2 regions of the Paenibacillus sp. S29 genome follow, and region 2 is predicted to be linked to the other one. Evidence: riboswitches for the same ligand, from Rfam matches in the RefSeq annotation. Region 2 holds a riboswitch; the other holds the start of a gene.

Region 1 (3,421 bases), on a different contig from region 2:
GAAACCAATACGGAATATATCGAATTTACGACCAACGATTGTAAAAAAGCGACCTATGTCCTCTCCCATCATCTGAATCTGAATAATATAAAGGTACTAAATGAACAGAGTATACGTATTTACGATTCAAATGTACCACAGAAACAAATTACGAAAACACTCATTTTAAATGATATAGAGGTGGATTCCATTCATCAGAAAAGCAGCACGCTGGAAGACTACTTTTTGCGCCTGTTAAACGGAGGTGATCTCCATGCTTAAATTGATGCAGTTGGAGCTGAAAAAATTTCATCTCGCGGGTTATATCCGTTCAGCACTGATCGCCAATGCATGCATTCTTGGGCTGCTCTGTATTATCGCGCTGGACAGTCAAAGTGAAGGAATACCCGAATTCACACAATACACCCAACTCTTGGATCTAATAGACAATTTTGTGAGAGCAACATTTATTGTATTTTCCTCCGTTTTGCTATGCCGCTTTATCGTCGGAGAATTTAAATCCAAATCGATTACAATCTTGTTCATGTATCCGATTCACCGTCAAAAGCTGATGATCGCCAAGCTCTTGGTTGTGCTGCTGTTTACGTTCTTGTCTATTATTATTTCGGAAATAATCATTACGGCTGCTATTCATCTGCTCAACCAGTTTGTCTTGATTGTACCGGATAACCTTACTCTTTCCATACTGGGCCAACAATCAGCACGAACGCTGATCAATGCCGTTGCTGCCAGCTTTATGGGATTGGTTCCGCTGTATATGGGGATGCGAAGATACTCTGTACCCACCACCATTGTGACCTCAATCCTGATTGTAGCATTGCTTTTCTCCAATAATAACGGTGCTCCACTTAGTTCCATAGCCCCCGTGCAAATTGGCTTCTCTCTACTAGGAATGCTTGTGGCTTATGCGGCGATTCGACGTATTGAGTATAAGGATATTACCTCGTAATATGTAATTTCGTAGAGCGCTTTCAAAAAAAAGATGAAAATCATTGTTAGATATACACACATTTTTCACTGGACTTCATTCTAAAACAGGTATATCCTATAGGAGAAATTAAAAACGGAATAAGGATCTTCGGGGTAGGGTGAGATTCCCAACCGGCGGTATGGCTCATGGAGCTAAGCCCGCGACTCTGTATCTGGCAACAGGATACGGACTGATTTGGTGAGATGCCAAAGCCGACGGTAAAGTCCGGATGGAAGAAGATCGAAATATCAACATGCCGCGAAGTGGATGAATACTGCGTTATTAGTTTTGCAGCAACTTCATTTAACTTGCATAAAGCGGCAAGTTTATTTGATCAACCCCCGTCTTGCATGGCCTTTCGCCATGGACGGGGGTTTTTGTGCCACCGGTCCTGTATTCGCAAGGAGCTAATTGAGTATGAGTCAATCTTCTACTGTACTAACATCCAAAGGTTTTGATCGTAGCTCCCACATGAAAAGCGGTTTTTGGCTGGTCGCAATTGGAGCAGCCTTGTGGGGCGCAGACCCGCTTTTTCGTATTATTTTGCTAAAGTCATTTACTTCAACACAAATTGTACTTATGGAGCATGTGCTGCTCTTCCTCGCTCTGACACCGATGCTGTGGAAGCATCGTGAGGAACTCAAAGCGGTACGGCTTCGTCAAGTTTTCGCTATTTTATTCGTCTCATGGGGCGGCTCGGCTCTGGCCAGCGTGATTTTCACTATGGCGCTCAGCAATGGTGATTTGAATGCTGTACTCTTACTCCAGAAGCTTCAACCCTTGGTCGCTATTGTTCTAGCCCGTATTATTTTGAAGGAAATGTTGCCGCGTCATTTTGGATTATTAATTGTTGTCGCTCTGTTCGGGACGTATCTTCTGACCTTCGGTTGGTCGCTCCCCTTCGGACATGTTCGTGATTTTGTTCAGGTTGGTAGTCTGCTTGCACTCGGTGCAGCAGTGCTGTGGGGCGGTTCGACAGTCATGGGAAGTTACTTGCTTCGTTCAATGAAATATGAAACAGTAACCTCCCTCCGCTTCATGGTGGCGCTCCCTCTGCTGATTGTCCTCACCTCTGTAGAGCATGCGCCATGGAATATGCCTGCCGGTACATGGGCGGGCGCAGCTGTGATTATCAATCTGCTATTGCAGGCATTGCTTCCGGGTCTTCTCAGCTTGCTGCTGTATTACAAAGGCTTAAGTACGACCAAAGCGTCTTATGCTACGATGGCAGAACTGAGCTTTCCCATGGTTGGTGTCGTGATTAACTGGATCGCATTTCAGCAAATTGTCACTGTAGCGCAATTGACTGGTTTTATGCTCATCTGGATTACGCTCTTTATGATTTCACGTCAGCAAAAAAATTAACAGTTCAACGTCCCTTTCATGACTCACCCAAGCCAAATCGTGAAGATGCTTTTGTATCTCCGATTTGGCTTTTTTATGTATTCGTATTCATATAAAATATAGTTCTTCAGACCCATCTTTCAGAAAAAGTGTCTAAAACATGTAATTATTCTTCGTTTCTCAAAGATTACATCTATAAAATTAGTCGGTTTCTGTCGAATAAAAGAATGTAGTGATCATCAGACACAGAGGAGCAAGAGCTATGACTAAAACAAAACAAACAGTTCCGTGGTGGAACAGGTTTCTCAAGCAGTTTTATTTAATGAGGACAAGATTAATAATATCTTTTTTGGCTGTGTTATTGATTCCGAGCGTACTTATCGGGTACTTTTCCTATCAGGGGGCTACAACACAACTCAGTCAGCAAATGGGCGGTTCCGTATACACGAATCTGTATTTGATCCAGAGCAATGTCAATCAGTATGTAGCGCCCATTATGAAAGACCTGGACGTGCTTACCACTGAAATCAATTCTGATTCCATTGGTACCAACCAAGAGGCCCTTCAGAAAAAGTTAGATGTCATCGTCAAGGCTCATCCCGAGCTAGATGCCGCGCTTCTCGGCAATGCGAAAGGGCAATACATACGTTCGCCGAAAAAACAGGAGGCCGATTATGACCCCCGGGAGAGAAAATGGTACAAAAATGCGATGCTGGAAAAGGGCAAAGTATTCGTCGGTGTTCCAGTTGCCAGCGTCACGACAGGGAATTTAGTCGTTAATATATCGGGAACGCTGGAGGACGGTGAAGGAGCTGTTGCATTGGCTTTGAATCTGGACAAGATGGGTGAAAGTCTGCAGTCTGTTAAGATTGGTGAACGCGGAGGACTCATTATTGTTGATTCTGAACATAAAGTTGTATCTGGGACTGGAACAGCCTTTAACAAGACAGGCAAAAAACCGGCTGACGCCATAGAGGGACTTCCCGAAGTGGCGACAACCGTCGAAAATGATACTCCTTCCATGTCGCAAATTCAATTTATGAATCGAGATATGCTGGCCTTTACACTTAAGGACCCTCTCACCGGATGGAGCATTGTCGCACTGTC
Region 2 (3,421 bases):
GGGCGCTGCAGTCGAGTCTTGTTTCTTTCCTTTGTACGAAATAGAGCAAGGCAGTACGACAATTACGTACAATCCGGAAGACAAGGGAAAACGGATTCCAGCTGCTGAATGGTTGAAATTAATGGGTAAAACGAAGCATCTTCTCAAGGAGGAGGCTACGCTGGCTACCTTTGAGCAGGAGATTGAGCGTCGCTGGACTATCCTGAAAAAGAAACATGAAATTTCAGAGCTATAATTACGTTTTTTGCATAATCATCGATTAACATTGTTAGCCGCTGTTACTGTAGTGGTTCAATCAAGATTCTTTGCGTTTATTGCGCAAAGAATCTTTTTTGTCGTTTATGGGTTGAAGCATAAAAAAACAGGTAATGATTTCCGATATAGGAGTGGAGGCCTATAAGAGGCACGTTAAAAAGTTTTCTTCTGAATTTTAAGATGCAATGAGGTGCAGGTAATGATTAAGCTGAATACAGTTGAAATAATCGAAATTATAAAGAAGCAGATCCCTAAGGTTATGAACATCCAGCCAGTGGAGCTAAAGTTTACGGATGATTTTGGACGGGCATCGTTGGCAGCGACAGAACACAAATTCACGCTGACGAACCAGCATTATTCTGCCAAGGTGATGGATTGCGTGTTAGAAACACAGGTACGCCCCATTTTAATGTGCGAAATTATTTATTTTCTGAAATGCGAGTTTATTGACGGACATGTTGATGTGCGACTGGATTATGAAGCAAGTTCTGAGGAAGGACGGGGACCGGTTGCTTCAGCCGTAATTACCTTTGATCATGCAACAGAGTTGGGAGTCGAGGAACTGGCCGATCTGATTGACTTGGCGCTTCATATGAATGATAAAACCTGGTTTGAAGAACTCTCCAGCCAATATGTCAAAACCAAAGCAGGAGCTTCTATTAGATAACTTGCTTTTTTTAGAAGTCGGTGCTAATATACGTAACAAGTTTAAAGTTAATTTAATTAAATAAGAGCAAGATCCTTCGGGGCGGGGCGAAATTCCCCACCGGCGGTGATGACATGTTTGTGGATCGTTTTTGTGAGAAACAGCATGGCTTAGTCCGTGACCCGGATGCTGAATGATCGGCAGAAGGTGGACCTGGTGCAAATCCGGGACCGACAGTATAGTCTGGATGGGAGAAGGATACGAAGCGCATGTGCATGACGTGACATGTGCCGATTTTTAGCATACCCAATTGTGCGTACAGCTTATTTCGTTGTAGGACAGCATCGGGCGATAGCTTGCTTAAGCTTTCTTTTTGATGGTGTTCAGAGCGTATTTGGTTGTATCCTCAGTCATGCTTTCTATTGGCAAACCTATGATTTCATGTCGTCTTAAGATGCATATGAACTGCGCTTGTATACTACAAATGTGACTCTCATCACCCCCATGACGGATTGAATCCGAACTGGGGGTTTTTTGCGCTTATAGCTGATGAATTAGGGATAAACTGAAATGTAGTGGAAAGGAGTGAAGGCATGTTTACCGGATTGGTCGAGGAAGTGGGTCGCATTCAAACTATTTCCAAAAGCGGTGAAGCGATGGTGCTGGGGATTTCGGGTTCCGTGGTGTTGGGCGATTTGAAAATAGGAGACAGTGTCTCAGTGAATGGCGTTTGCCTGACGGCGATACAGATCGGTACGAAAGACTTTAAGGTTGATGTGATGCCGGAAACCTTTCGCAGCAGTAATCTGAAAGAGTTGAGATCAGGCAGCCGAGTCAACCTGGAGCGAGCGATGGCGGCGAGCGGAAGGTTCGGAGGACATATCGTGCAAGGACATGTGGACGGGACGGGAACGATTCGCGGGGTAACATCAGATCAGAATGCAGTTGTGTTCGAAATTGAGCCTAAAAATCAAACATTATTTAAATATATTCTTCTCAAAGGGTCAATCACAATTGATGGTATCAGCCTCACAGTCGCACAGCGTACGGGAGATACCTTTGCCGTATCCATTATTCCCCACACCTTATCCGAAACGGCCTTACAAGCCAAACGTGAGGGAGATACCGTCAATATCGAATGCGATATTTTGGGCAAATATGTAGAACAGCTTTTAAATTACAGAGGTGCAGCGGAGGCGGAGATAGTAGAAGAAGCTCCTCTCAGTTTGGACTATTTGGCGAAACACGGCTTTGCCTGATATTGAAGGGTAAGCCTGTTTAGAAGCATTCGTGGCACAAGACATAAGGAGGAAAGTGTTATGGATAGAGGTAGCCAAACAAGTGCAATGGCAAACGTCATAGAGCATGGCGAGTTGGAACATGACGAAGAGATTCGTTTGGATTCCATCGAAGCAGCGTTGGAGGACTTAAAAAACGGTAAAGTCGTTATTGTAGTGGATGATGAACAGCGCGAAAATGAAGGCGATTTTATCGCTTTGGCTGAAAAAGCGTCGCCTGAGGTCATTAATTTCATGATTACAGAGGGTCGCGGGTTGGTCTGTGTGCCAATCACACGACAAAGAGCCGAGGCCTTGGAATTGCATCCTATGGTAGAGCAAAATACAGATTTCCACGGTACTGCCTTTACGGTATCGGTAGATCATATGAAGACAACAACGGGTATTTCAGCGGCCGAGCGCTCCTTGACTGTACGCGCCTTGGCAGACGAAGCAGTCACAGGCAGTGATTTCCGCAAGCCTGGTCACATGTTTCCGCTGATTGCTCGCGATGGTGGTGTCTTGCAGCGTGCTGGTCACACTGAAGCGGCTGTTGATCTGGCCCGACTCAGTGGCTTCAAGCCTGCTGGGGTCATTTGCGAAATTATAAAGGAAGATGGCTCAATGGCCCGCCTGCCTGATCTGGCAGTGGTCGCCAAGCGACATCAATTGAAGCTGATCAGTATTCAGCATTTGGTGGACTACCGTCGTCGTTTGTCATTGTAAAAATACATCTTGGTTCCAAGTAAATCTGAAGTATTGTCCGAAGTCCCTAAATAATTAAACTAAGAGAGGTTGATTAAACATGGCACGTTTTCTAGAAGGTAATCTCATATCGAACGGTTTAAAATATGGTATTGTGGTAGGCAGATTTAATGAGTTTATTACGACCAAGCTGTTAAGCGGCGCAATTGACGCACTTCAACGACATGGTGCACAGGAAGATGAAATTGATGTAGCCTGGGTACCGGGTGCATTTGAAATTTCACTGATTGCACAAAAAATGGCTGCAAGCGGCAAATATGATGCCGTAATTACGCTGGGTACGGTCATCCGTGGTTCTACTTCACATTATGATATCGTCTGCAATGAAGTGGCCAAGGGTGTGGCAGCGAGCAGCCTGAAAACGGGAGTGCCCGTTATTTTTGGTGTAGTGACTACAGAAAACATTGAACAGGCTATTGAACGAGCAGGTACAAAGGCTGGTAATAAAGGTTGGGATTCTGCACTGGCTGCGATTGAA

The links. Region 2 has a riboswitch for FMN ahead of ribE (riboflavin synthase). Riboswitches for the same ligand answer to the same signal wherever they lie in the genome.
Region 1: it holds a riboswitch for FMN, as region 2 does, so the genes downstream of both, ACL9RM_RS12080 (DMT family transporter) here and ribE (riboflavin synthase) in region 2, are expected to answer to the same signal.

The regions. Positions count from the first base shown of each region.
Region 1 covers NZ_JBMOUI010000006.1:40,139-43,559, forward strand. The annotation lists gene ACL9RM_RS12070 (ABC transporter ATP-binding protein) at 1-261, shown strand, start outside; gene ACL9RM_RS12075 (hypothetical protein) at 254-949, shown strand; FMN riboswitch at 1,071-1,215, shown strand; gene ACL9RM_RS12080 (DMT family transporter) at 1,388-2,335, shown strand; gene ACL9RM_RS12085 (methyl-accepting chemotaxis protein) at 2,577-3,421, shown strand, end outside.
Region 2 covers NZ_JBMOUI010000002.1:290,234-293,654, forward strand. The annotation lists gene ACL9RM_RS04320 (thiamine pyrophosphate-dependent enzyme) at 1-235, shown strand, start outside; gene ACL9RM_RS04325 (IDEAL domain-containing protein) at 455-922, shown strand; FMN riboswitch at 991-1,164, shown strand; gene ribE (riboflavin synthase) at 1,495-2,160, shown strand; gene ribB (3,4-dihydroxy-2-butanone-4-phosphate synthase) at 2,221-2,904, shown strand; gene ribE (6,7-dimethyl-8-ribityllumazine synthase) at 2,984-3,421, shown strand, end outside.